One region of the Streptomyces sp. NPDC052043 genome, then DNA from elsewhere that is predicted to be linked to it. Evidence: riboswitches for the same ligand, from Rfam matches in the RefSeq annotation. Region 1 holds a riboswitch; each other region holds the start of a gene.

What was found. A riboswitch is a leader RNA that binds a small molecule or an ion and turns the genes downstream of it on or off. The one in region 1 is predicted to bind cobalamin.
Region 2: it holds a riboswitch for cobalamin, as region 1 does, so the genes downstream of both, ACIHCX_RS13215 (ribonucleoside-diphosphate reductase subunit alpha) here and ACIHCX_RS09935 (prenyltransferase/squalene oxidase repeat-containing protein) in region 1, are expected to answer to the same signal.
Region 3: it holds a riboswitch for cobalamin, as region 1 does, so the genes downstream of both, ACIHCX_RS04525 (cobalamin biosynthesis protein) here and ACIHCX_RS09935 (prenyltransferase/squalene oxidase repeat-containing protein) in region 1, are expected to answer to the same signal.
Region 4: it holds a riboswitch for cobalamin, as region 1 does, so the genes downstream of both, ACIHCX_RS09125 ((2Fe-2S) ferredoxin domain-containing protein) here and ACIHCX_RS09935 (prenyltransferase/squalene oxidase repeat-containing protein) in region 1, are expected to answer to the same signal.

Annotation. Positions count from the first base shown of each region.
Region 1 covers NZ_JBIUBT010000003.1:448,897-455,787, forward strand. Annotated here, with positions in the region: gene ACIHCX_RS09915 (GNAT family N-acetyltransferase) at 40-588, shown strand; gene ACIHCX_RS09920 (hypothetical protein) at 653-964, opposite strand; partial or broken gene ACIHCX_RS09925 (ABC transporter ATP-binding protein) at 1,058-1,213, opposite strand; gene ACIHCX_RS09930 (hypothetical protein) at 1,264-2,673, opposite strand; cobalamin riboswitch at 2,800-2,876, opposite strand; cobalamin riboswitch at 2,970-3,105, shown strand; gene ACIHCX_RS09935 (prenyltransferase/squalene oxidase repeat-containing protein) at 3,306-6,059, shown strand; gene ACIHCX_RS09940 (hypothetical protein) at 6,056-6,891, shown strand, end outside.
Region 2 covers NZ_JBIUBT010000004.1:435,392-442,282, reverse strand. Annotated here, with positions in the region: gene ACIHCX_RS13240 (extracellular solute-binding protein) at 1-101, opposite strand, end outside; gene ACIHCX_RS13235 (GntR family transcriptional regulator) at 566-1,330, shown strand; gene ACIHCX_RS13230 (DUF3311 domain-containing protein) at 1,469-1,768, shown strand; gene mctP (monocarboxylate uptake permease MctP) at 1,765-3,375, shown strand; gene ACIHCX_RS13220 (GNAT family N-acetyltransferase) at 3,450-3,956, shown strand; cobalamin riboswitch at 4,002-4,155, shown strand; gene ACIHCX_RS13215 (ribonucleoside-diphosphate reductase subunit alpha) at 4,278-6,644, shown strand; gene ACIHCX_RS13210 (ribonucleotide-diphosphate reductase subunit beta) at 6,644-6,891, shown strand, end outside.
Region 3 covers NZ_JBIUBT010000001.1:955,630-962,520, reverse strand. Annotated here, with positions in the region: gene ACIHCX_RS04550 (hypothetical protein) at 1-656, opposite strand, end outside; gene ACIHCX_RS04545 (alpha/beta hydrolase) at 999-2,126, opposite strand; gene ACIHCX_RS04540 (class II aldolase/adducin family protein) at 2,268-2,999, opposite strand; gene ACIHCX_RS04535 (anion permease) at 3,154-4,434, shown strand; gene ACIHCX_RS04530 (hypothetical protein) at 4,466-4,690, shown strand; cobalamin riboswitch at 4,894-5,038, shown strand; gene ACIHCX_RS04525 (cobalamin biosynthesis protein) at 5,140-6,081, shown strand; gene ACIHCX_RS04520 (cobyric acid synthase) at 6,078-6,891, shown strand, end outside.
Region 4 covers NZ_JBIUBT010000003.1:278,158-285,048, forward strand. Annotated here, with positions in the region: gene ACIHCX_RS09100 (helix-turn-helix domain-containing protein) at 1-484, shown strand, start outside; gene ACIHCX_RS09105 (DUF397 domain-containing protein) at 481-663, shown strand; gene ACIHCX_RS09110 (hypothetical protein) at 668-1,315, opposite strand; gene ACIHCX_RS09115 (maleylpyruvate isomerase N-terminal domain-containing protein) at 1,371-2,141, opposite strand; gene ACIHCX_RS09120 (Fpg/Nei family DNA glycosylase) at 2,307-3,089, shown strand; cobalamin riboswitch at 3,167-3,289, shown strand; gene ACIHCX_RS09125 ((2Fe-2S) ferredoxin domain-containing protein) at 3,407-3,748, shown strand; gene ACIHCX_RS09130 (cobalamin-binding protein) at 3,812-4,732, opposite strand; partial or broken gene ACIHCX_RS09135 (acyl-CoA dehydrogenase family protein) at 4,811-4,990, shown strand; gene ACIHCX_RS09140 (enoyl-CoA hydratase/isomerase family protein) at 4,987-6,063, shown strand; gene thiI (tRNA uracil 4-sulfurtransferase ThiI) at 6,182-6,891, opposite strand, start outside.

The DNA of each region.
Region 1 (6,891 bases):
CCAGGGCGCGCCGTCGGGGCCTGCGATAGGTTGCCCGCCATGACCGGACCCGGACCCGTCGCCTGGCCCCCCGCCCCGACAACGACCGAACGGCTCGTGCTCCGCGAGTCCGAGGCCCGAGACCGTGCGGCGTTCATCGAGCTGTTCGCCTCGCCGGAGGTCGGCACCTACCTCGGTGGCCCTCGACCGCGCGACGAGCTCGAACACGCGGTGCCGGACGTGCCCGGGCGGCGCCTCGGCCTTTTCGTGGTCGACCTCGAAGGAGCGATGATCGGCATGATCACGCTCGATCGGCGCGACGCGGAGCGTCCGGGGCACGTCCGTCCGGATGCCGGGGAGGCGGAACTCGGTTACATGTTCCTGCCGGACGCATGGGGACGCGGGTACGCCGCCGAGGCGTGCGCAGCGGCACTCGACTGGTTCGCCGAGGCGTTTCCCGGCGAGCCGGTGGTGCTCTGCACCCAGACCGCGAACAAGCCCTCGATGCGCCTCGCGGCCAAGCTGGGGTTCACCGAGGTGGAGCGGTTCGAGGAGTTCGGCGCCGAGCAGTGGTTCGGCGTGTGGCCCTCGGTCACGCCGTCCGGCTGAACTCGCGCTGTGACGGGGAAGGTTCACCGGTCCGCGGCCGGCCGGTGCCGCGTGCCGCAGGTCACTACAAGAGCATCAGGATCAGGGCCAGCGCGACGGGTGTGAAGAGCATCGTGGCCAGGTGGCTGAACAAGGCCCGCGTCATACCCAGCACGGAGAACAGCAACAGGCCGCCCGCGAGCCAGCACCCAAATGTCTGGCCCGCGAGAGTCCGAGCGGCGGTCTCCTGCTCCCTGGTGGTGGCCTCGAAGCCCAGCGCCCCGCCGATCATCATCAAGAAGAGCACGCCGCAGAGCAGCAGGTTCCCCGCGCCGACGATGACAGCGACCGGCTTGTCCACCCGGCGTATTCGTCTCCAGAGTTGTATGACGCTCACAGGAACGGAGCCTATCCAGAGGTGCGCCCACGGCTGCGACTGCCGGATTGCGCGTAGGCCGACGAACGGCGCCCAGTGCTGCGCCCGGTCGGTGGCCGTCAGGGTGGCCCAGTGGACGGTGCGGTCGCACCGGCGGTGCAGCAGGGTGCGGTCGTGGCCGACGGCGAGGAGGCCCGCGCCGGTGGCGGCACGGTAGTCCTCGACGACCGCGACCAGGGCGGCCGTCGAGGAGGCGTCGAGCGTCGCCGAACTCGGTCATCCGCCGGGCGCCCGGCGTCACGCGGCCCGTCGTCGTTCCGTCAGGCGCCCCGGCGCACGGCGATCGTGTCGCCGACACCCACGGTCGTCCCGCGCGTCGCGGTGGTGAACGCCGAGCCGTCGATACTGACCTTCCAGGTGTCCGAGCCGCTGTTGGCCCTGCCGTTGAGGGAGGTGAGGGCGCCGGTGCCGGAGGACGGGGTCACCCCGGTCACGCAGCCCGACGGGGTGGCGCCGCTCGTGGCCGCGTCGAGGACGGCGCCGAGCGTGGTCGTCGCGCCGGTCGGGGTCAGGGCGACGGAGCACACCGTGACGCCGTCCGTGCCGTCGTCCACGCTCAGCGCCACCTTCGTCGCCGTACCGGAGGTGAAGGAGCCCTGACCCACCCACTGCGGGGCGCCCGTCGCGGTCGGAACGGGCGGGGCCGCCGTGAAGCCGCCGCCGGCCACGGCCCGCAGCCCGTCGATCGACGCGTAGGCCGACGGGCTCGTGTCGCCGGGCAGGTACCGGAAGCCGCCACCCGGGTTGAACTGCTGCGCGATCAGGAAGTCGACCGGGGTCTTGCCCATGGAGGTGAGGAAGTCACCGGTCTGGGCGTTGACGCCGCAGGCGTTCAGGCCGGACACCGCCCAGCCGTTGGAGTCGGTGTTGGCGCCGAACATGCCGTTGAACGCGCCGCTGTTCGCCACGAGTTTGCTCTTCAGGAACGCCTTGGCCTTGATGACGCCCGCGTCGGTGTTCGGCACACCGGAGACGCACAGGGCGGCCATCGCCGCGCCGGTCATGTCGATGTCGCTCGTCGCGGCCTGCTGGCCCGGGTCGCCCTCGGCCCTGCTGAAGTTCCAGCCGCCGTCGTTGTGCTGGTTGGCCCGGATCCGGGTGACCATCGCGTCCCGGAGCACCTGCGGGATACGGCCCTGCCCGGACCGGGTCTTCGCCCCGTTCAGGGCGAGCGCGGCGAAGACGGTGCCGTTGAAGTTGGCGGACGGCCCGAAGTAGCCGGGTTCGGCGGTCTGCCAGTAGCCGTAGACGTCCGCGACCAGGTTGCGGGAGGCCGAGACACGCGCCGGGTCGATGCCCGCCGCGTAGGCGTTGAGCATGCCGCGCTCGTAGTCGGTGACGACGGGGGAGGAGGACGGCCAGCCGCTGGTGGAGAGCAGGTCGCGGTACACCGTTCTCGCGTTCTTGGCGGTGTCGCCGCCGGGCGTGACGTCCACGGCGGCCGTACCGGCCGCGGCGAACGCGCTGAACGCCCACTCGTTCGACAGTCCGGCGCCGGCGTACGAACCGTCCGGCGCCTGGAGGGACTTGAGGTATCCGACGCCGTTCGTCCTTGCGACGGTGAGCTGCGCGGGTGTGGTGGTGGCCGCCGCGGGCAGCGTGGTCAGGGCGAGGGCGCCGAGGACGGTGGCCGCGGTGACGGCCGAACGGCGGGACAACGAAAGGGACATGGCCTGCTCCTCAGGGTGAAGGACGCCGACCCGACCCGGGTGCGTCCCTCGCCGACAGGGCGGGAGCAGCGGGTGCGGCCGCCGCCCGGAACGCGTGGATCGGCTTCCAACGGTGCTTCACCGCCTGGGCATTCGGGCTCGGGACGGCCCCGCCGTCCCACACCGCTGCGCGTCAGCCCCGGACTCCCACCGGGTTCCCCCATTCGGCAGTCCGGGACGGTACCCGAGGGGCATCCCGGTCGCCAGAGGGTGCCCTCGGACACCAACGGCCCGTGCCCGCGGATGCCTTGACGCTCTGAGGCACCCCGTGTTCCAATCCGGCTGATACGCAATCAGTTCCAGGGGAAGCCGGTCGAAGTCCGGCGCTGACCCGCAACCGTAGGCCCGGCACCCGCCGGGCGAGCCGGAATGCCTGGAGCGTGTTCTTCAGCAACAGACGCCGTCGCGGACTACGGCGTGGTGCGACCGGCCCTGCCGGGGCGCGGGCTCTCCCGCCCACCCCCGGATGAAGGCTCCTCAACCACGCCTCCACGCGGGGGCAGACACGAGGGGCCGTGGTGGGGACCGAGAAGCGAAGAGACGGACGGGCCGGGAAGAGCGCCTCGAAGAGACCGGGGCCGAGACCGCGCCCCGTGACGGCACTGGTGTCGGCATGGCTCGTCGTGCTGGCCGGCTGCGTGACCTTCCTCACGACGACACCGGCCGCGGCCGACCCCGTCGGGGACTGCACCGCCACCAAGGGCGCGATCGTCGCCGTCGACTTCGGGCCGTTCGGCGGCAAGGTCGAGCGGGGCTGCGACACCACGCCGACCACGGGCTACGATCTGCTCCACGACGCCGGCTTCACCACCGAGGGCACCCAGCACGACGGTCCCGCCTTCATCTGCCGCATCGGCTACGGGCCCTTCGACTCGGGCACCCAGTACCCGACGCCGGACACGGACTCGTGCGTGCTGACTCCGCCGGTCACCGCCTACTGGTCCTACTGGACCGCCTCACCCGGGCAGCACGCCTGGACGTACAGCCAGTACGGCGCGATGGCCCGCAAGCTGAAGGACGGCGACGTCGACGCCTGGGTCTACGGCGGTACGAACCTCGGCGGCACCACCGGCGGGCCCGCCTTCAGTCCCGACGACGTCCGCGCGGGCGGCGCCACCACCCCCGACCCGGGCTCCACGCCCACCGGGGGACCCGGGCAGGTCGACCTCGCGGGTGCCGCGGCGTGGCTCAAGGGCCTTCTGACCGACGGCGAACGGATCGTCGACGAGGGTGCCGACACCCCCAACCACCTGCTGACCACGGAAGCGGCCTACGCCCTCGCCGCGGTCGACGGCCGGAGCACGGCACTCGACAAGGTCACGGACTTCCTCGCCGCCCACACGGACGACTACGCCTACCCGGACGGCACGGACCAGGCCCCGGACGCCACGGCGGCCGCCCGCCTCGCCCTCCTCGCCGAGGTCACCGAACGCGATCCGCACGCCTTCGGCGGCCACGACCTCCCCGCCGACCTGACGCGGAACGTCTGCGCGGCGGGCCCCGAGTCCGGCGAACCGACCCCCGGCTGCACGGCCAAGGGTGACTTCAGGAACGCCACCTACGCCGACGGCCAGGCGCTGTCCGTGCTGGCCCTCCTCCGGGCCGGAACCACCCCGCCCGCCGCCGCCGTCGACCGGCTGACGCAGATCCAGTGCGCGGACGGCGGCGTCACCAGCATCCTCATCCGCCCCGGCGAGTACTGCGACGGCGACCCCGCCACCACCGGGCTCGTCGCCCTCGTCCTGCACCGGGCCGGCGGCCACGACGACGCCGTGGACCGTGCCCGCGCCTACCTCACCGGGGCCCAGCGCACCGACGGCGCCTTCCCGGGCTACACCGGCGCCGAAGCCGGCAGCGTCACCGCGACGGCGTACGCCGCCCAGGCCCTGCGCGCGCTCGGGGACACCGACCGCGCGGACGCGGCCGTCGCATGGCTGTCCCGGCAGCAACTCGACGACGGCGGCCTCGGCTTCGAGGAGGACGCCACCGACCCGGCCATCTATGCGACCTCGCCGACCGTGCTCGCCGGAGCCGGCACCAGCCTGGTCACCCTGACGGTGAAGGAGGCCGAGCCCACCGACCCGCCGACCACCACCCCCACCGGCACCCCGACCACCCCCGTCCCGACCACTCCGGCCCCGGGCGCCGGCCCCGACCTGAAGAAGGGCGTCGCGTACCTCACCAGCGCCGCCCACCTCAAGCAGGGCCAGTACTACACCGACGGATCCGGTTCGGCCCGCGCCGACTTCGGCCTCACCATCGACGGCGCCTACGCGCTGGCCGCCACCGGCCTGAACAACGCCAAGCTGCGCGGCATCGTCGACTTCCTCGACCACGGCGGCAAGGACGGCGAGGGCCGCACCGTCAACGACTGGACCTCCGTCGGCACCGCGTACGCGGCCGGCGGTTCCCTCGGCAAGACGGCGCTGCTCGCCGAGGCCGTCGGCCGTGACCCGCGCGACTTCGGCCGCCACGACCTCATCGCCGCCCTCGACCAGGCCGTGTGCGCGAAGCCGAGCACCGCCCCCGACCGCTCCTGCGCCGCCAAGGGCGCCTACACCAACGCCCCTTCGGTGTTCTCCCAGTCCCTCGCGGTCATGGCGCAGCTGCGCGCGGGGGAGGAGACGGCGGTCGAGCAGCCGATCGCGTACCTGGAGAGCCTTCAGCAGGACAGCGGCGCCTGGCCGAGCCTGATCCCGTCCACGAACGACTCCGACGTCGACTCCACCGCGATCGCCGCCATGGCCCTGGACCTGGCCGGTGGCGACACGGCGGACAAGGCGGTGGACAGGGCCCTGGCGTGGATCGCGTCCCGGCAACTGCCCGACGGCGGTTTCCCCGGGACCGCGGGCGACTCCGTCAACTCGGCGGCGCTCGCGGTGCAGGGTCTGTCCCTGGACGCGGACACGTACCGCGCCGAGATCGCCCGAGCCCTGAAGTTCCTGGCCTCGCAGCAGAACGCCGACGGCGGCTTCCGGGTGGCCAAGGAGGGGCAGGACGAGTCCGACCTGCGCGCCTCCACCCAGGCGGTCGGCGGCGCGACCGGCATCAGCTTCGGCCGCCTGGAGCGCAGCCTGACCGGAACCTCGCCGCAGCCCACCCCGAGCCCGAGCGGCCCTGGCGGCTCGGACGGCGGCATCCCGGAGATCGTCACGCCCGGCGACACTGGTGGGACCGACGGCGGCTACGGCACCGGCGGTGGTACGGGCGGCGGCGGTGGCGGTGTGCTGGCCTCCACCGGCGCCCAGGTCGGCGCCCTCGCGGGGATCGCCCTCGTCCTGGTGCTCGCCGGCTGGCGCACCGTCGTCGTCGCCCGCAGGCGCGCCGAGAGCGGAGCGGGGCGATGACCTCCTCGCCCCTCCTGGCCGTGGTGGCGCGGGCCGGGGCGGCGCTCGGTCTGACCGCCGCCGCCCTCGGGGCGGCGGCGGCCCCGGCGGCCGCCGACCCCCAGCCGATGGGCCGCTGCACCACGACCTCCTCAGTGGTGCTGGCCGTCGACTTCAGCCACTGGGGCGGCCCGATCTTCCGTGCCTGCGGCACCACGCCCACCACCGGCTACGAGCTGCTCAACCAGGGCGGCTGGCGCACCACCGGCACCGGTCACGACGGTCCGGCCTTCATCTGCCGTATCGGCTACAGCGGTTACCAGAACGGCAAGCAGTTCCCGCCCCCGGCCCAGGACGACTGCGTCCTGACCCCGCCCGCCTCCGCGTACTGGTCCTACTGGCACGCCGATCCGGGCGCCGGCGACTGGAGCTACAGCCAGCTCGGCGCCATGCTCTACAAGCCGAAGCCCGGCAGCGTCGACCTGTGGATCTTCGGCGGTACGAACATCGAGGGCACGGAGGGGCGGCCGAAGGTGACCCCCGACCAGTTGCGCGCCCACAACACCCGCTCGCAGGGCGACGCGGGCCGGCCCGCGTCCACCGCGAAGGCGCCCGTGCTGCCGCCGGACGTCGACACGGGCCCCGCGCCCGAACAGCGGTCCAGCCGGCGTTCCGAGCCGCCCTCGCCCAAGCCGGAGAAGCCGAAACCCAGCAGGACCCCGTCGCCGTCGCCGAAGCCGAGCAGGACCCCGACGCCCAGCCCCTCGCACAGCGTCACGCCCAGCCCCTCGGAGAGCGTCACGGACAGCCCGTCGGCCCTGGCGGCGCCGAGCTCCGGCACCAAGGTGGTCGA
Region 2 (6,891 bases), on a different contig from region 1:
CTCTTGGCCTTGCCCCCGTCGTCGTCCTTGCCGCCCCCACACGCCGCGATGGAGACCATCATGCCCGCGATACCGATCGCGGCTACCAGCTTGCGCTTCACGCCACCCTCCTCAGGGATGCCACAAACCCCCCTGCCTCCCCGCGGTTGAGCGACATCCGAGCGTCGGCGCGTAACCGCCCGTGGGGCCGGGACCTGGACCAATGGTGTAGACCAGTAGGGGGAGCTTGGCCCAGACCAATAGGGCTGTCAAGAGTGCGCCGACCCGCTCAGGTGGTCCGTTATGGGACCGCGATATGCAGGGACCTTTCATTGTTCGTCCGGCAAAATGGACGCTCGCGTTCCACTGGACCAGTGGCGACCGTACGCCACCCGGCGGCCGCGCCGGCCGGCTGGACCACCGGCCCGGGCCGCGATGATGGACTAGACCAGCCGGAGTCACGACGGTATACAGAGGAGATCACGGAGCGTACGGGTGACCGCCCGGCACGCGAAGCCGTGCCACGATGTGAGCCGGGGCCGATGGGACGTCGGCCGCTTCGGCACCGAAGCCGGGAAGGCGGAGCATGAGCACCGACGTCAGCAGTGCGGAGAACGAGGGTGGGGCGACCGTCCGTACCGCGCGCGTGCCCAAGTACTACCGCCTGAAGAAGCACCTGCTCGACATCACCCAGACCCTGCCGCCCGGCACTCCGGTCCCGCCGGAGCGCACCCTGGCCGCCGAGTTCGACACCTCGCGCACCACGGTGCGGCAGGCGCTTCAGGAACTCGTCGTCGAGGGCCGGCTCGAGCGCATCCAGGGCAAGGGCACCTTCGTCGCCAAGCCGAAGGTCTCTCAGGCGCTGCAACTGACCTCCTACACCGAGGACATGCGTGCCCAGGGCCTGGAGCCGACCTCGCAGTTGCTGGACATCGGCTACGTCACCGCCGACGACCGCCTGGCCGAACTGCTCGACATCACCGCCGGGGGGCGGGTGCTGCGCATCGAGCGGCTGCGCATGGCCAACGCCGAGCCCATGGCCATCGAGGCCACCCACCTGTCGGCCAAGCGCTTCCCGGCACTGCGGCGCAGCCTGGTGAAGTACACCTCCCTCTACACCGCCCTCGCCGAGGTCTACGACGTCCATCTGGCCGAGGCCGAGGAGACCATCGAGACCTCGCTGGCCACTCCGCGCGAGGCGGGCCTGCTGGGCACCGACGTGGGCCTGCCGATGCTGCTGCTCTCCCGGCACTCCGTGGACCGCGAGGGGCGGCCGGTGGAGTGGGTGCGGTCGGTGTACCGCGGGGACCGCTACAAGTTCGTGGCACGGCTCAAGCGCCCGCAGGACTAAGGGCGTTGGGGGAGTAAGGATCTTGTGGCGGTTCCTCGGCGTCCTACGCACGAGGGATTCCGCACCCGTGGCACCGTGACCTAGATTGCCTGCGCACCGCACGCTCGCCGGTGATCAGCTAGGGGACGGAGTCGCCACATGTCGAATGCCCCGGAAGCCACCAGAGCGGTGGTGACGCCTTTACGGGTCGCCATCGCCCTCTGCCTCGCCGCCCCCTTCGTGGCGCTGCTGTGGGTGGGGTCGTACGCGAAGACGGACCCGGTGTTCATCGGGATCCCCTTCTTCTACTGGTACCAGATGCTGTGGGTGCTCCTCTCCGCGGCCCTGACGATGACCGCGTACCGGCTGTGGCAGCGTGACCAGCGCGCCGCCCGGGCCCCGCAGGCGGCCCGGACCGCCGACCCCGCCACGGCCGAGGACGGGGGTGCGGTGAAGTGAAGGACGGTGTCAACGGCGTCGCGCTCGGCGTCTGCGTCTTCTTCTTCCTGCTCGTCACCGTCATGGGCTTCCTGGCCGCGCGCTGGCGCCGGGCCGAGAACGAGCACAGCCTGGACGAGTGGGGCCTGGGCGGCCGGTCGTTCGGCACCTGGGTGACCTGGTTCCTGCTCGGTGGCGACCTGTACACCGCCTACACCTTCGTCGCCGTGCCGGCCGCCGTCTACGCGACGGGCGCGGCGGGCTTCTTCGCGGTGCCGTACACGATCCTGGTGTACCCGCTGATCTTCACGTTCCTGCCGCGGCTGTGGTCGGTGTCCCACCGGCACGGATACGTGACCACCTCGGACTTCGTCCGCGGCCGGTTCGGCTCCAAGAGCCTGTCGCTGGCGGTGGCGCTCACCGGCATCCTCGCGACCATGCCGTACATCGCGCTCCAGCTCGTCGGCATCCAGGCCGTGCTCGACGTGATGGGCGTCGGCGGCGGAGAGAGCACCCACTGGTTCGTGAAGGACCTGCCGCTGCTGATCGCCTTCGGTGTGCTGGCGGCGTACACCTACTCGTCGGGGCTGCGCGCGCCCGCGCTGATCGCGTTCGTGAAGGACACCCTGATCTACCTCGTGATCGCGGTGGCCATCATCTACATCCCGATCAAGCTGGGCGGCTTCTCGGAGGTGTTCGCCAAGGCGGGCCAGAAGTTCACCGAGACGGGGTCGGGCTCTCTGGTGCCGGCGGCGGCCGGCCAGTGGACCTACGCCACGCTGGCCCTGGGCTCCGCGCTCGCGCTGTTCATGTACCCGCACTCGATCACCGCGACGCTGTCCTCGCGCAGCCGGGAGGTGATCCGCCGCAACACCACGATCCTGCCGCTGTACTCGCTGATGCTGGGCCTGCTCGCGCTGCTGGGCTTCATGGCGATCGCGGCGGGCGTGCAGGTGAAGAACGGCCAGCTGGCCATTCCGCAGCTGTTCGAGAACATGTTCCCGGACTGGTTCGCGGGCGTGGCGTTCGCGGCGATCGCCATCGGCGCGCTGGTGCCGGCGGCGATCATGTCGATCGCGGCCGCGAACCTGTTCACCCGCAACATCTACAAGGACTTCCTCCGCCCGCACGCGACACCGAGGGAGGAGACCCGCGTCTCCAAGATCGTGTCGCTCCTGGTGAAGGTGGGCGCGCTGGTGTTCGTGCTGACCATGGACAAGACGGTCGCCATCAACTTCCAGCTGCTCGGCGGGATCTGGATCCTTCAGACCTTCCCGGCCCTGGTCGGCGGCCTGTTCACGCGCTGGTTCCACCGCTGGGCGCTGCTGGCGGGCTGGGCGGTCGGCATGGTCTACGGCACGGTCGCCGCCTACGGGGTCGCCTCGCCGACGCAGAAGCACTTCGGCGGCTCGGCCAAGGAGATCCCGGGCCTCGGCGAGATCGGCTACATCGGTCTGACGGCGTTCGTGCTCAACGCGGCCGTCGCGGTGGTCCTGACGTTCGTGCTGAGGGCGGTCAAGGCGCCCGAGGGCGTGGACGAGACCCGGCCGGAGGACTACACGGCGGACGCCGGCGACCCGGGTGTCGAGGCGGAGCTCCCGCCGGCCACGGCGGTGGCCCCGCAGTAGCACCGGGCACCCCGTGGGCCGCCGGAGAGAAATCCGGCGGCCCACGGCCGGGCCCGTACGGCAGACTCGGGCCCATGGACTTCGCGATCCGGCCGGTGGAACCCGGCGAGTACGGCACGCTCGGTGAGATCACCGCCCAGGCCTACCTCCAGGACGGGCTGCTGGACTTCGGCGAGAGCGACGGATATCTCGTCGAGCTGCGGAACGTGGCCAAGCGGGCGGCCGCGGCCGAGGTGCTGGTGGCGGTGGCGGACGGGAAGGTGCTCGGCGGGGTGACCTTCGTCCCCGGCGCCGGTCCCATGGCCGACCTCGCCGGCCCCGGCGAGACCGAGATACGGATGCTCGCGGTCGCGCACGCGGCGCGCGGCAGAGGAGTCGGCGAGGCCCTCGTACGGGCCTGTCTGGACCGGGCACGGGCCGTGGAGGGCTGTGTCCGCGTGGTGCTGTCCAGCCAGAGCTCCATGCGTACCGCCCACCGCGTCTACGAGCGCCTGGGCTTCGTCCGCACGCCGGGGCGGGACTGGAACCCGCTCCCGGAGCTGGACGACATCACGCTGCTCACCTACGAGTTGACATTCTGACACGCTCCGGAGTCGACGCGGCACAACATATGGGGGTGCCCGACTCACTCAGCACAAGATGTATGCTCGTGCTCACTGTCGCCGCAGGGGAATCCGGTGCGAATCCGGAACTGTCCCGCAACGGTGTACTCGTGCGCATATGCCCCATGGGCCGCCACGAGCGTCAGTCCGAGGACCTGCCGACAGCGCGCCCGGCCGTCCGGTCCGGGTGCCCTGACGTCCGGGCCTCGCGGAATGGGCTGGTGGGCGCGGCGCCGCGTGCGCTCGTGTGCTGCCCCCTGCCCTGTGCGAGTCCCCGTGCCGAGCGAGGGAGAGCTCCACGTGACCATCGCGCCAGCCGACCCGGTTTCAGTCACAGCCACGGAAACCGACGGTCCAGGTGCCGTACTGCTGCGGACCCTGACCGAGCTGACCGCCGACCTCCCCGACGCCGACCCCGGCCGGGTCGCCGCCGCCGCGCTGCGCGGCCGGTCGGCGCGGGCCGACGAGGCCGAGTTGCGTGAGCTCGCCACGGAGGCGGCCGCCGGGCTCATCTCCGAGGACCCCGCCTACTCCCGGCTGGCGGCCAGGCTGCTGACCCTCACCGTCCGCGCCGAGGCCGCCTCCCAGGGCGTCGTCTCCTTCACCGACTCGGTCGCCGTGGGCCACAGTGAGGGCCTCATCGCCGACCGGACCGCGGAGTTCGTACGCGCCCACGCCGACCGCCTGGACGCGCTGATCGACCGGGCCGCCGACGACCGCTTCGGCTACTTCGGCCTGCGCACCCTGCACAGCCGGTACCTGCTGCGGCACCCGATCACCCGCAAGGTGATCGAGACGCCCCAGCACTTCATGCTGCGGGTCGCGGCCGGTCTCGCGCAGGACGACACCGCGCGGTCCGTCGACGAGGTCGCGGCGCTCTACGGGCTGATGAGCCGCCTCGACTACCTGCCCTCCTCCCCCACGCTCTTCAACTCCGGCACGCGCCACCCCCAGATGTCGTCCTGCTACCTCCTCGACTCCCCCAAGGACGAGCTGGACTCCATCTACGAGCGCTACCTCCAGGTCGCCCGGCTGTCCAAGCACGCCGGCGGCATCGGCATCGCCTACTCCCGCATCCGCTCCCGCGGTTCGCTGATCCGCGGCACCAACGGGCACTCCAACGGCATCGTGCCGTTCCTGAAGACCCTGGACGCCTCGGTGGCCGCCGTGAACCAGGGCGGCCGGCGCAAGGGCGCCGCCGCGGTCTACCTGGAGACCTGGCACTCCGACATCGAGGAGTTCCTGGAGCTGCGCGACAACACCGGTGAGGACGCCCGCCGGACGCACAACCTCAACCTCGCGCACTGGGTCCCGGACGAGTTCATGCGCCGGGTGAACGCCGACGGGCAGTGGTCGCTGTTCTCCCCCGCGGACGTGCCGGAGCTGACCGACCTGTGGGGCGAGGAGTTCGACGCCGCGTACCGCGCCGCGGAGGCCCGGGGACTGGCCCGCAAGACCATGCCGGCCCGCGAGCTGTACGGCCGTATGATGCGCACCCTCGCGCAGACCGGCCAGGGCTGGATGACCTTCAAGGACGCCGCCAACCGCACCGCCAACCAGACGGCGCAGCCCGGTCACGTCGTCCACTCCTCCAATCTCTGCACGGAGATCCTGGAGGTCACCGACGACGGTGAGACGGCGGTGTGCAACCTGGGGTCGGTCAACCTGGGCGCGTTCGTGGCCGGCGGGGACATCGACTGGGAGCGGCTGGACGCGACCATCCGCACCGCCGTCACCTTCCTGGACCGCGTGGTCGACATCAACTTCTACCCGACCGAGCAGGCGGGCCGCTCCAACGCCCGCTGGCGGCCGGTGGGCCTGGGCGCCATGGGCCTCCAGGACGTGTTCTTCAAGCTGCGGCTGCCCTTCGACTCCCCTGAGGCCAAGGCCCTGTCCACCCGTATCGCCGAGCGGATCATGCTCGCCGCGTACGAGGCGTCGGCCGACCTCGCCGAGCGCAACGGCCCGCTGCCCGCGTGGGAGAAGACCCGTACGGCCCAGGGTGTGCTGCACCCCGACCACTACGACGTCGAGCTGACCTGGCCGGAGCGCTGGGCGGCCCTGCGCGAGCGGATCGCCGCCGTCGGCATGCGCAACTCGCTGCTGCTCGCCATCGCCCCGACCGCCACCATCGCCTCGATCGCGGGCGTGTACGAGTGCATCGAGCCGCAGGTCTCCAACCTCTTCAAGCGTGAGACGCTCTCCGGGGAGTTCCTGCAGGTCAACTCGTACCTGGTGGACGACCTGAAGGCGCTCGGCGTCTGGGACGCCCGCACCCGCGAGGCACTGCGCGACGCGAACGGCTCGGTGGCCGGCTTCGCCTGGATCCCCGAGGACGTGCGGACGCTGTACCGCACGGCGTGGGAGATCCCGCAGCGCGGTCTGATCGACATGGCCGCGGCGCGCACCGCGTTCCTGGACCAGTCCCAGTCCCTGAACCTGTTCATGGAGACGCCGACCATCGGCAAGCTCTCCTCGATGTACGCCTACGCCTGGAAGCAGGGTCTGAAGACGACGTACTACCTGCGCTCCCGCCCGGCGACCCGTATCGCCCGCGCGGCTCGGGCCCAGACTCCCGCCACCGTCCCCGTCCAGCAGGCGGCGCCGGACGCCGACGCGATCGCCTGCTCCCTTGAGAACCCCGAGTCCTGCGAGGCCTGCCAGTAATGACCAGCGAGACCAAGAACCTGCTCGACCCCGGCTTCGAACTGACGCTCCGTCCGATGCGCTACCCGGACTTCTACGAGCGCTACCGGGACGCCATCAAGAACACCTGGACGGTGGAGGAGGTCGACCTCCACTCGGACGTCGCCGACCTCGCCAAGCTGAGCCCGGCCGAGCAGCACCTGATCGGACGGCTGGTGGCCTTCTTCGCCACCGGTGACTCGATCGTGGCGAACAACCTGGTGCTGAC
Region 3 (6,891 bases), on a different contig from region 1:
ACGGAGACGGTGGTGGTCGCGGCGGTCCCGGCGGCGGGGACCACCTGAAGAGAGGCCTCCGGACCGGAGACGGCACCCAGCCTTGCGGCGGGCTCGGGGGCGGGCTGCGCGGCCGGGGGCGCGGAGGTGGTGGTGTCGTTCGGGGCCGGGGCCGCCGTGCCCGCGGGGTCGTAGGGGACCTCGCAGCGGTCGGTGCGCAGCTCGGTGACGCGCTGGCGGAGGAGGTCGAGGAGCTGCTCGACGGGGACGGGGCCGGCGGAGAGCTGGAGGAAGGACAGGACCTGCGGCATGGCCGAGACGACCTCGGCGACGGCGGCCGCCTCCTGGCTCTCCGATTCCGGGCAGGCGAGCGACCAGGCGTCGAAGAAGGCCACCCAGCCGCGCAGGACGGCGCTGTCGTCGCGGTCCCAGGCGCGCAGCCGCCAGCCGGGACGGACGTCGTCGCCGTGCACCTCGATGAGGCCGGCGAGCCGGGCGGTGTCCCAGTCGGCACGGACCTGTGCGGCGGTCAGGCCCAGATCGGCAGCCGCCCGTTCGGCGGTCGCGTCGGAGAGGGTGGCCTTGTCGTCGGCCGTCGGCCCCTGGCGGCCCGGCCCGAGGGCGGCGTCCGCCCAGCGGGCGACGCGGGCCGCGCCGGCCAGAAGGGAGCGCGCCATTCTGGCCAGCTCCGCGGGTGCCGGGGTGCCCTCCGGGGGGCGCGGGGCGGGGCGGCGCGATTGCCGCTGGTTCACGGCTCGGGGGGCGGCGGCCAGGGGTCGTGGGCGGACGATGCGAAGCCTGGAGTCGCGCGGGATACGGGACGTCACGGGTGCAGTCTTCCGGTTGACGGTCCGAAAACCCAAACGGAATGTCACGGCAGGCGATCGAGAAGGCCAAGGGAGGACCAAGAGGACCCCTGCCGGGCGCCGTCCGGCCGGTTTCGAAAGGGTCCCGGAGACCTGTCCCGCCGCCGGTCCCGGGGCGGGGGAAGCGGGGCGAAACGGAACCGTGCCGCCGCCTCACATCAGCGGTGTCAGGAAGCGCCGCAGGGCCTCCTCGTACCCCTCGGGGTCGGCGTTCCACATCGCGCCGTGCGGAGCGCTCGGCACCATGTGCAGCGCGACCAGGTTGGGGCGGCGCTCGGCGAGGCGGCGGGAGAGCTGCCAGGGGGCCACCCGGTCGCCCGGGCCGTGGAAGATCAGCGTCGGTACGGTGAGCCCCTCCGGGTCCGTCGCCTCGGCCAGGCGGTCGCCGTACAGACCGGTGCGCCCCTGCGCGGCGCGCACGGCGAGCGGCAGCAGCGGGCCCGGGGTGTGCCGCGCCCGGGCCAGGGCCCGCAGCGTCACCTCCCAGTTGAGCACCGGGGAGTCCAGCACGAGTCCGGAGATCCGCTCGCGCACCGCCGAGCGGGTGGCGGCGCGCAGCGCCATCGTGGCGCCGGTGGACCAGCCGTGCAGCACGATCCGCTCGGCCCCGTACCGCATGGCGTAGCGGATCGCCGCGTCCAGGTCCCGCCACTCGGTCTCGCCGAGGTGGTTCAGGCCGTCCGGCGGGCGGGGCGCGCCGAGGTCGCCGCGGTAGGCGAGGGCCAGTACCGGGAAGTGCCGGCGGTGCAGGAACCCCAGGATGTTCATGGGGAGTTCGCGGGTACTGCCGAGGCCGTGCACCGCGATCACCCAGGTCTCGCGCACCCCGGGCACGAACCAGGCAGGCAGAGGACCGAGTTCGCCGGGGACGTCGACGTCGGCGTGCTCGATACCGAGGGCGCTGCGCGGGTTGCCGACGTGCAGGTTCGGGGTGAGCCACACCTTGTCGCCGCGTTGCAGGACGCCGTGGGTGACGCGTTCCAGTCGGCGTACGACAGTGTCGGGCCGGTGCGGGGCGGTGGGCAGCACGGGGCCCACCACCGCGTGGGAGCCGTCGCCCGCCAGCCCGTAGGTGCCCGGGCGCAGGGAGGCGAGGTCCCGGGTGAGGCTGATCCGGCCGGCGGCCGTGCCGTGCACGGTGAGCCGGGGTTCGGTGGGCAGGGGCCGGCCCGGGGGCGCCTTGAGCGCGGCGTCGCTGGCGAGCCGGCCCGCGGCGACGCTCGCCGCGCCGGCCGCCAGGGCTGCGGTGACGGCCGCGGCCGTCGCTTTGGCAGTGGGCACGGCTCCAGTGTCCTGGCGCACCCGGTCACCGGCCAGTGGGACGGAGGGTCGGGGTGACATGTCCGCGCGGGTTCCATGAAGAGCGGCGTTCATTCCTCGCCGCAGCCCTTCCCGATCTCTGCCCCGGCTCCCTCCCCCTCTCTACCCCTGCCCCTGCCCCTGCTGTCCGTACGCCCGCAGCCGCTCCCCCGCCTGCGCCAGTTGCTCCGGCGTCAACAGGGCCGGTGTCAGGCCGGGGACGCTGGACGCCGCCAGCCACACACGGCACATCCACTCCAGCTGGGCCGTGCGGTCGTAGGCCTGGTCGAGGCCGGCGCCGTGGGTGAGGGTGCCGTGGTTGGCGAGCAGGCAGCCGGTGCGGCCGGCGAGGGCGCGCAGCACGTTCCCGGCCAGTTCCTCGGTGCGGTACGTCGCGTACGGGGCGACCCGGACGGGGCCGCCGAGCGCGCCGGCCATGTAGTGGATCAGCGGCAGCTCGGTGACGAGCGTCGAGACGGCGGTCGCGTGCACGGCGTGGGTGTGGACGACGGCGCCCGCGTCGGTGCCGCGGTAGACGGCGAGGTGCATGGGCAGTTCGCTGGTCGGCACCAGGGTGCCGAGCACCTGTCTGCCGTCCAGGTCGACGCCGGTGACGTCGTCGTCCGTGAGCCGGTCGTAGGGGACGCCCGAGGGGGTGACCAGGACGATGTCGCCGACGCGTACGGACACGTTGCCCGAGGTGCCGACGACCAGCCCGTCCGACACCGTGCGGCGGGCCGCCGCGACCAGTTCCCGCCAGGCGCGCGCCGTGTCCCCGGACACGTCCGCCCCGGCCCCTCGCGCCTTGGCCCGCTCGCCTTGTGCGTCCGCTCGGTCCCGCCGCTGTTCGGTCATGCGCCGATCCTGCCAGGACGCCTCCCGCGAGCGGCCGTTCCTGTCCGCCGGAACGCGGGAAGGAACACCGCGATGACCGCCTCAGTTCATCTTCCGTTCACCCGGGTTACCTACGTTCAACGCGCCAATGACGCTCGAACGATTGCCTGGGTAAATGGAAAGCTTCTCGCTGATCCTCGCGATGGTGGTGATCACCGCACTCGCGTTTGATTTCACGAACGGTTTCCACGACACCGCCAACGCGATGGCCACGACCATCTCCACCGGCGCGCTCAAGCCCAAGGTCGCGGTGGCCATGTCCGCCGCGCTGAACCTGGTGGGCGCCTTCCTCTCCGTGGAGGTCGCCAACACGATCTCCAAGGGTCTCGTCGACGAGAGCGGCATCCGTCCCGAAGTCATCTTCGCCGCCCTGGTGGGCGCGATCCTCTGGAATCTGCTGACCTGGCTGGTCGGACTCCCCTCCAGCTCCTCGCACGCCCTCATGGGCGGTCTGATCGGCGCCACCATCGCCTCGGCCGGCTTCAGCGCCGTGCACGGCGGTGTCCTGCTCACCAAGGTCCTCATCCCGGCGGTCGTCGCCCCGGTCGTCGCGGGTCTGGCCGCGCTGGTCGCGACCCGGCTGTCGTACGGCATCGGCAGCAAGTCGCATTCGCACGGCAGGGCGGCCGAGAAGGGCCACCGCGCGGGGCAGATCGCCTCCGCGGGCCTGGTCTCGCTGGCCCACGGCACCAACGACGCGCAGAAGACGATGGGCGTCATCACCCTCGCCCTGGTCGCCGGCGGCGCCCTCGCCCCCGGCTCGAACCCTCCCACCTGGGTCATCCTCTCCGCGGGTCTGGCCATCGCGCTCGGCACCTACATCGGCGGCTGGCGCATCATCCGCACCATGGGCAAGGGCCTGACCGACCTCCAGCCGCAGCAGGGCTTCGCCGCCCAGACCAGCGCGGCCACCGCCATCCTGGCCTCCTCCCACCTCGGCTTCTCCCTGTCCACCACGCACGTCGTCTCGGGTTCGGTGATGGGCGCGGGCCTGGGCCGCAAGGGCGGCGTGGTCCGCTGGTCCACCGCGACCCGCATGGCCGTCGCCTGGGCGCTCACCCTGCCCGCCGCGGCCCTGGTCGGGGCCGGCGCGGAGGCCGTGACCCGGCTCGGCGCCTGGGGCACCTGCCTCGTCGCCGTGTTCCTGGTGGCCTCCAGCGCCGCGATCTGGAAGATCTCCCGCCGTGAGGTCGTCGACCACACCAACGTCAACAACACCGGCACCGACGCCGACACCGAGGAGCCGGCCGGCGTGGTCACCCAGGCCATCGCCGCCGTCATCCCGCCGCCGGCCTCCCCGGTGACCGACACGCTCACGGCCACGATCCCCGCCCAGCCCTCCGCGCCCGCCACCGACCCCGCGTCCGTCGCGCCCCCGCCGGCCGCCGCCGTCTGAGCTCGCGTCCAGGCAGAAGGAAGAGAACACCATGAAGATCGACTGGGCGGCCCTCGGCTCCGTCTTCGGCGTCAGCCTCGGCGTCACGGTGGGCCTCGTGGCCCTGTTCACCCTCGGCATCGCCGGTCTCTCCCGCCGCGAGCGGGCCGTCGCCCAGGGCGACGGCAGCGGGGTCCTCGCGGTCACCGGCGCCTACGCCTGCTTCGCCGCGTGCGCCGCCGCGGTGGCCTACGGGATCCACCTGATCATGGCGTAGCCGTACTGCCCGGCGCGGCCGGGACCCTGGCGACCGGGTCGGATCCGCGTGACGGGTCCCGCCCGACCCACACGTCACCACGTCACCCGCTCTTGCCGGACCGTCCCCGCGACGGCCCGGGAAGGGCGGGTTTTCCCGTCCGGCCCGCCCCGGGGTGTGGGCCTCATCTCAGTACCCCTGCGCAGGTCAACGGCAGGTTGACGGGTGTTCGCGGTGCGTGGTGGACTGCCGGAGCCACATACGGCGGCAGGAGAGGAAGCCCGGTGCGAATCCGGCGCGGTCCCGCCACTGTGACCGGGGAAGAACATCCCCGGGAGTCAGGAACTCTCACCGCCGGTCTCGTCGAACCAGGGCGTGGACACCCTGAGTGAGGACATGTATCGCCATGCGCGGCTGCCGACCGAGGTTCACCAGCGACTCACTGACCGACCGCACGACCGGCTGACCCGATGGGTGCCGATCGCGACTTCGCGTACGGCGCCGCCGCCGGCCTCCTCGGTGACCTGCTCCTCGGCGATCCGCGCCGCGGGCACCCCGTCGCCGTGTTCGGACGGGCCGCGGGTGCCGTGGAACGCGCGCTGTGGCGGGACCACCGCGGCTGGGGCGCCCTGCACACCGCCGTGTGCGTGGGGGGCGTCGTGTCGTCGGCCGCGCTGGCCGCGTCTGCCCTGCGTCCTTCCCGTACCGCGTCCGTCGCGCTGACCGCCGCCGCCACCTGGGCCGTCGTCGGCGGGACCTCCCTCGCCCGGGAGGCGCGGGTGATCGGACGCGCGCTGGAGACCGGTGACATCGAGGGCGCCCGGGCGCGGCTGCCGCATCTGTGCGGGCGCGACCCTCAGGCACTGGACGCCGACGGCATCGCCCGCGCCGTGGTCGAGTCCGTCGCCGAGAACACCTCCGACGCGGTGGTGGGCGCGCTGGTGTGGGGAGCCGCCGCCGGTGTGCCGGGGCTCCTCGGCTTCCGCGCGGTCAACACCCTGGACGCCATGGTCGGGCACAAGTCCCCCCGCTACCGCCGCTACGGCTGGGCCTCGGCCCGGCTCGACGACCTCGCCGGATGGCCGGGGGCGCGGCTCACCGCCGCCCTGGCCGCCGTCGCGGGCGACGACCCGCGCGGTGCCGTACGCGCCTGGCGCGCCGACGCCGGCAAGCATCCGAGCCCCAACGCCGGCCCGGTGGAAGCCTCGTTCGCGGGGGCGCTCGGCGTGCGCCTTGGCGGCACGCTCTCGTACGCCGGGCGCGTGGAGCACCGCCCGGTGCTCAACGGCCCCGGACGCGCCGTCCGGCCGGGTGACATCGAGCGCGCGGTACGGCTCTCCCGCCGCGTGGGCTGGCTCGCGCTCGGCGTGTGCGCGGGCGTACGGCTGCTGAAGAGAGGACGGACGTCATGAGCGGCGGTCTGCTCGTCGCCGGCACCACCTCCGACGCCGGGAAGAGCGTCGTCACGGCCGGGATCTGCCGGTGGCTGGTGCGCCAGGGCGTGAAGGTCGCCCCGTTCAAGGCGCAGAACATGTCCCTCAACTCCTTCGTCACCCGCGAGGGCGCCGAGATCGGGCGGGCGCAGGCCATGCAGGCCCAGGCGTGCCGCGTCGAGCCGACCGCGCTGATGAACCCGGTGCTGCTCAAGCCGGGCGGCGAGCAGAGCAGTCAGGTGGTGCTGCTCGGCAGGCCGGTGGGTGAGATGAGCGCCCGCGGCTACCACGGCGGGCGGCAGCAGCGGCTCCTCGGCACCGTCCTCGACTGCCTCGCCGAGCTGCGGAGCACGTACGACGCGGTGATCTGCGAGGGGGCGGGCAGCCCGGCGGAGATCAACCTGCGCCGCACCGACATCGTCAACATGGGGATCGCGCGCGGCGGGCGGCTGCCCGTGCTCGTCGTCGGCGACATCGACCGCGGCGGCGTCTTCGCCTCCTTCTTCGGCACGCTCGCGCTGCTGTCTCGTCAGGACCAGGAACTGGTCGCCGGGTTCCTCGTCAACAAGTTCCGCGGGGACGTCTCGCTGCTCGAACCCGGCCTCGACATGCTGCACGGGCTCACGGGACGGCGTACGTACGGCGTGCTGCCGTTCCGGCACGGGCTCGGCATCGACGAGGAGGACGGACTGCGCGTCTCGCTGCGGGGCGCGGTGCGGGAGTCCACCGTGGCGCCGCCGGTCGGCGAGGACGTGCTGCGGGTCGCCGTCTGCGCCGTGCCGCTGATGT
Region 4 (6,891 bases), 170 kb from region 1:
GCTGCTCCAGACCGAGGCCTACACGCGCGCGGTGATGCTCAACGTGCCGCCTCCTCCTACGGAGCAGCAACTGGAGGAGCGGATTGCCGCCCGGCTGGCGCGGCAGGAACTGCTGACGCGCAAGCCGCCGGTCGCGTTCAGTTTCATCGTCGAGGAGTCGGTACTGCTGCGGCACACGGGAGGTGAGGATGTCACCCGGGAACTGCTCGACCACCTGCTCGTCCACATGGAGTTGTGGAACCTGGAGCTTCAGATCATGCCTCAGCGGCAGCCCTTCCACGCGGGTACGGACGGGCCCATGCAACTTCTTGAGACCTCGGAGCGCCAGTGGTTGGGGTACTCGGAGGGACAGAAGACCGGGCAGCTGGTTTCTGACCGGGAAGCAGTGAGCGTGATGCAGATGCGCTATGCCAAGATGCGATCGCAGGCTCTGTCCCCCGCGGACTCGGCCGAGTTGTTGCAGCGGATGCGAGGAGCGCTATGAACACCAACGGTGAGCTGGACTGGTTCAAGAGCAGCTACAGCGGTTCCGAAGGCGACAGTTGCGTGGAAGTCGCCCACGCCCCCGGAGCCGTGCACGTACGCGACTCCAAGCAGGCTGACGGACCGCGGTTCGAGGTCGCCTCCTCGGCGTGGGTGGATTTCCTCGGGCTCGTGGTGTAGTGCGTCACCCCGAGGTCGGCCGTCTGGGACGGATGAGGACCTCGCTGCCCAGGGGGCTGTAGCCCGCTGCGAGGAAAGCCCGAAGGGATCGTGCGTTGCCCGGGGCGACAGCGGCGAAAACCGGCTCACCGGTGGGGACCAGGGTGAGAGCGTCACCCAGCAGGGAGCGGCCGAGCCCAGCCCCACTGCTACCGGTGTGGTGGAGTTCGATGCTTGTCTCGCGTCGTCCAGCCAGGCCGCCGGCCAGGGTGACAAGGCCCCGTTCATCTCCGTAGACACGGACGTCGGTACGCAAAGCCCGAGCACGACGCACACGCGGGTGGTCGTCGACATCAAGACGTTCGGGCAGGCGGTGAGGGGCCGGCACGCCACGCGCGACGAGTGTCACGTCGACACTGTCGATCCACCCCTCGCGACCTGCGAGGTAACGCAGGAAGTCCGGAGCCATGGAAGCCCCGAACCCGTCGGCTCCTTGAGCCCGGACGTCGGAAGCGGACAGGGCGGTGGCGATCACGGCGTGCCCGGTGAAGGCGACCGAGCACTCCAGCCCACCCGGCAGAGGGGGAAGAACGGTCACGCGGCCGTCCGCAGGCGGGAAGCGTCCGTCGGCAGCATTGAGGAACATGCCCAGCAGCGGGTGAGACTCGGCCATGACGGTCCACCCTACGAGGAGTTGCCCCGCCGTGGCAGCCACACGCGACGACGGCTCAGTAGCCGCCCAGGAGGGTCCGTACCCTGCGCAACGACTCCGGGCCCGCGGCGCTGTGCCAGCGGGTGGGGTCGGCGGGGCGGCGGCCCCACAGGAGCAGGACGCGTGTCGCCGCGTCGCTTTCGATCGTGGCCGGGCCCTCGGGGGCGGCGAACCGGATGGTGCCGCCCTCCGCGTCCGCGGTCACCACGACGTCGTCCGTGCCCGGAGTGCGCAGGCGGCCCTCGACCTGCCCCTCGGCCCCGAGGTCCAGATCGGCGCGGCCCCGGATCAGCAGGGGCCGGCCGACCGACACCACGCTGTGCTCGGTCATCCACGGCTCGGTCAGGGACTGCACGGCCGTCCGGTCGTCGCCGGTCAGGTCCCAGCGGTGGAGGATCAGTTCCTCACGCATGTGTTCCGCGAAGAAGGGGACCTTCACGGAACGGCCGGTCCACATGACCTCGGTGTCCGGGGACAGAGCCCGCGCGGCGGCCGCGGTGACCTCGGTGAGCTGTTTGCAGTTGGTCAGGAACGCCGCCCAGAGCTCGGCGTCCGACATCCGCCGGTAGGGAGCCTCACGCTCGAAGCTTCTGGTCTCCACCGGTGTGCCCGCAAGGAAAGCTCGCAGCACCCGGGCCAGTTCCTCGGCGTTCCCCGTCTGGTGGACCAGGACGTCACGCACCGTCCACGCCTCGCACCACGTGCCGTCGTCGGGCCTTCGGCCCTGCACGGCGTAGACGAAGGGCGCCAGTTCCGGGAGCGTTTCGTCGACCTTGGACGGAATCACGTGCCATGGGTATCCCGGTCGGGCCGTCCGCCAAACCGGCTCGCGTCCGATCGGAGGCATGAGGCCCGGGGGCGGGGTGCGGAGCGCGTGGGCTCGCCCTCCGCGGGTACCCGGCGGCGCGTACGGCGGTCCGATGACCGTACGACCAGGAGCCCGGACGCACGCATGCCCGAACTGCCGGATGTCGAGGGATTCCGCGAGGTGCTGACGGCCTGCGGCCGGCACCGGCGTGTCACGGACGTCGAGGTGCGGGACGCCGGGGTGCTGCGGGGGGTCAGCGCGCAGCGGCTGCGGAGGGAACTGAAGGGCAGGCGTCTGGGGGAGGCGTGGCGGCACGGCAAGTGGTTGTTCGTGCCGACGGGTCACGACGGTCCGACACTGGTGTGGCATTTCGGCATGACGGGGTCGCTTCGGTGCTGTTCCCCGGACGAACCGGTCGAACGGCATGACCGCATCCTGCTGACGCTCGACGACTCCCGGCAGCTGCGCTACCGCGATCAACGCAAGCTCCAGGGCGTACGGTTGGTCGACGACACGGAGGTCGAGCGCATCACCGACGGTCTGGGTCCCGATGCCCTCACCGTGCGCGGAGCGGAGTTCCGGGAGCTGCTGTCGGGACGACGGCGTGCCGTCAAGAGCGTGCTGATGGACCAGTCCGTGATCGCGGGTCTCGGGAACCTCCTGTGCGACGAGATCCTCTGGCGGGCCCGGGTGGCTCCTCGGACCCCGGCGCGGGACCTGAGCGAGACCGCACTTCGGCGTGTCCATGCACGAATGGGCCGGGTCCTCGAGACGTCCGTGCATGCCGGGTGCGTGCCACCGAGGCCCTCCTGGCTCACCGGGCACAGGGACGACAGCGATCCGACGTGTCCCCGCTGCGGGTGGCTCCTGAGCTCCCACCGCGTCGGCGGACGCCGCACGGTCTGGTGCCCGCGGTGCCAGGGATGAGCGACGCCGGCCGGTGCGGAGGGGCGGGCGGAACCGATCATGGGATGATGACCGGCGACATAAGGCGACGGCGGTCCGAGGAAGCCGGTGTGAATCCGGCGCGGTCCCGCCACTGTGACCGGTGAGCGAGTTCCGGGATGCCACCGCCCCGCCCGGGGTGGGAAGGCGGGACGAGTGAAGACCCGGGAGCCAGGAGACTCACGCGGTCGCCTCCTCGAGCGACACCGGGGCGGATCTCCCCGGGAGGGGAGTGGTGCGGCGTGCCCGAAAGGCCGACGGACGAGGCGCCGGACGGTGCCGTGGCGGGGAGCGGTTCGGTGCCGTGCCGGGTCGTCGTGTGCCGGGACTGCTGCTGCGGCAGCCCCAAGGTGCCCGGGGTCGACCACGCGGCGCAGACCGCGCGGCTGCGGGCGGAGGTGCCGGTGCGCATCTCCGACTGCCTCGACGTGTGCGAGCAGGCGAACGTCATCGTGGTCCAGCCGTCCTCCGCGGGCCGGGCCGCCGGTGCGCGGCCGGTCTGGCTCGGGCTCGTCAACGACGAGGGCGGCACCGAGGACATCGTCGCCTGGGTGCGGGAGGGCGGCCCGGGCGTGGCACCCCTGCCGGAGATCCTCGGCCTGTACGCCATCACCCCGCCACGGCGACCCACGGACTCCTGAGGCCCGTGCGCGCCAGGACGCACGCGCCAGGACGATCGCACGTGCGAGGTGACCAGCCCGTCGTCACCGGACGGGGAACGGCCGGGCCTCCGCCGACGTGACCGCCTCGCCGGCCTGCACGCCGTGCAGGACCTGGGCGAGCACCTCCGCCCCGCGCACCACCCGAGGTCCCGGCCGGTTGAAGTAGGACGGTCCGTCCAGTACCCAGACACGGCCGGACCGTACGGCGGGCAGATCCGTCCAGCCGGGCAGCCCGGTGAGCAACGCGGCTTCGCGCAGGGTGCGTTCGGGAGGGAAGCCGCACGGCAGGACGAGGATTACGTCCGGCCGCGCGGCGCGTACCGCCTCCCAGGTCGTCGGCCCGGTGTGCTCGCCGGGCGCGGCGAGCAGCGGTTCGCCCCCGGCGGTGGTGATCTGCTCGGGCACCCAGTGCCCGGCGGGCCACAGCGGGTCGAGCCACTCGATCGCCACCACCCGGGGCCGGTCGAGGCCGGCGACCGCGCCGCGGACCCGGTCGAGGCGAGCCCGCAACGCGGCCCGGCGCCGCTGCGCGCGTTCGTGCACGCCGAGCAGGTCGCCGACGGTGACCAGGCAGTCCAGTACGTCGTCGAGCGTGCGCGGCTCCAGGCTGAGGACCCGGGTGCCGGCGTCGAGCAGCCGTACGGTCCGGCTGACCTTCTCGTACGACACCGCGCACACGTCGCACAGGTCCTGGGTGAGCACCACGTCGGGGCGCAGGGCGGCGAGGGCCTCGGTGTCCAGCGTGTAGAGCGACGAACCGGAGTGCGCCGCCCCGCCGACGGCGTCGGAGATCTCCCGGCTGGTGAGCGCGTCCTGGTCCAGGTCCGCCCCGGTCACCACGGGTACCGAGGCGACCTCGCGCGGCGGCCAGTCGCACTCGTGGGTGCGGCCGGCCAACTGCTCCGAAAGGCCGAGTTCGGCGACGATGTCGGTCGCGGCGGGCAGCAGGGAGACGATGCGCATACCTCGACTGTAGGAGGCCTCGCGGATCCGCTGATTCCGGCGCCCGGCGTGCAGGGCCTGCACGGCGTGATCGCACCGACCGGCACCGGCTGCTCGGCCACCGACCGGGCGCTCCAACTGTACGGCCGTTACCTCTACCTCAGCGAGTACGGCCTTGAGAAGATCGTCCGTGACCCGCGCGTCCAACAGATCCTGGAAGGAACCGACGAGATCATGCGTGTCCTCATGGCCCGCGGCCTGACGGAGGCGTTCGGATGACCGCCGCCGAGGAACCCGTCCTGTTCCACACCGACGGACGGGCCGCCCATATCACCCTCAACCGGCCGAAGGCCCTCAACGCCCTCACCCACGAGATGGTGCGCCGCATCGACGAGGCGCTGACGGCCTGGCAACACGACCCGGCCGTGAAGACCGTCGTCATCAGCGGCGCGGGGGAGCGCGGCCTGTGTGCGGGCGGCGACATCCGCGCCATCCACGACGACGCCCGCGACGGGGACGGCACCGCCTCGGCCGCCTTCTGGCGCGACGAGTACCACCTCAACGCCCGTATCGCCCGATATCCGAAGCCGTACGTCGCCGTCATGGACGGCATCGTGATGGGCGGCGGCGTCGGCGTCTCCGCGCACGGCAGCGTCCGGATCGTCACCGAGCGCTCGCGGATCGCCATGCCGGAGACCGGCATCGGCTTCGTCCCCGACGTCGGCGGCACCCATCTGCTGGCCCTCGCCCCCGGGGAACTGGGCACCCATCTCGCGCTGACCGGTGCGCAGATCGGCGCCGGCGACGCCGTGCTCTGCGGGCTCGCCGACCACTACGTGCCGTCAGCGACCCTGCCGACCCTCATCGACGACCTGGCCGGCACGCCCGTACGGGAGGTGCTGGCACGCCATGCCCGACCGTTGCCGCAAGGGGAGTTGGAGGAGCAGAGGGAATGGATCGACCCCTGTTTCGCAGCCGCGACGGTCGAGGGCATCGTGGGCCGGCTGCTCGACCACGGCGAGCCCGCCGCCAAGGAGGCGGCCGAAACCCTGCTCACCAGGTCACCGACCGCTGTGAAGGTCTCCCTGGCCGCCGTGCGCCGCGCCCGCCGTCTCGGATCGCTGGAGCCGGCCCTCGACCAGGAGTACCGCGTCTCCTGCGCCGCCCTGAGCAGCCCCGACCTGGTGGAGGGCATCCGTGCCCAGGTCATCGACAAGGACCGCGACCCACGCTGGTCCCCCGACACCCTCGCCGAGGTGACCGACGCCGACGTGAACCGCTTCTTCGCCCCGCTCGGCGACCGTGAACTGGGCCTCGCCGGCCCTGGCGCCGATGCGGAAGCGGCCTGGTGAGCAGGACCGTCGCGCTGCTCGGACCCGGGCACATGGACGCGCCCATGGCCGTGGACCTGGTCCAGGGCAGTCACCGTGCGCGTCGGGTCCAGCCGACGGTGGCACGTCGACCATCCGGTCAGGCAGGTGCCCGGCAGCCGTCGCCGGCGACCGGCGCCTCCTCGTCCACGCCGGGGCGGAGCACCTGCACGGAAGCGAGCAGTGCCTCGACCACCTCCTCCAGGTCGAGGCGCCGCTCCACCGACCGCAGGTGCGGCAGCCGCGCCCCGGTGCTGACCCGGGGAGGGGCGAGCAGGTTGCAGCAGTCCTCGTCGGGCAGGACCGAGATACCGGCGGTGCCGATGGACCGCGCCTCGTCGATGATCTCCTGCTTCTCCCAGCCGATCAGCGGACGCAGGACGGGCAGCGCCGCCGCCTCGTCCACCGCGACCAGGTTGGCCAGCGTCTGACTGGCGACCTGCCCCAGGCTGTCGCCCGTCACCAGCGCCTGGGCGCCGATACGGTCCGCCAGCGCGGAGGCGGTGCGCACCATCAGCCGGCGCTGGGCGACCACCTGGAGCCGCCCGGCCCCTGCCACGGCGAGCTGCTTCTGCGCCTTGCCGAGCGCGACGACGTGCAGGGTGCCGGCCGGCTGGAAGCGGTTCAGCTCACGGGCCAGGGCGTACGCCTTGTACACGGACGACGGGTTCGTGTAGGGAGCGCCGTTGAAGTGCACGAAGTCGCACGCCAGTCCCCGCCGCATGGCCCGGTGGGCGGCGACCGGGGAGTCGTAGCCGCCGGAGAGCAGGACCAGGGCCCGCCCGCTGGTCCCGACGGGCAGCCCGCTCA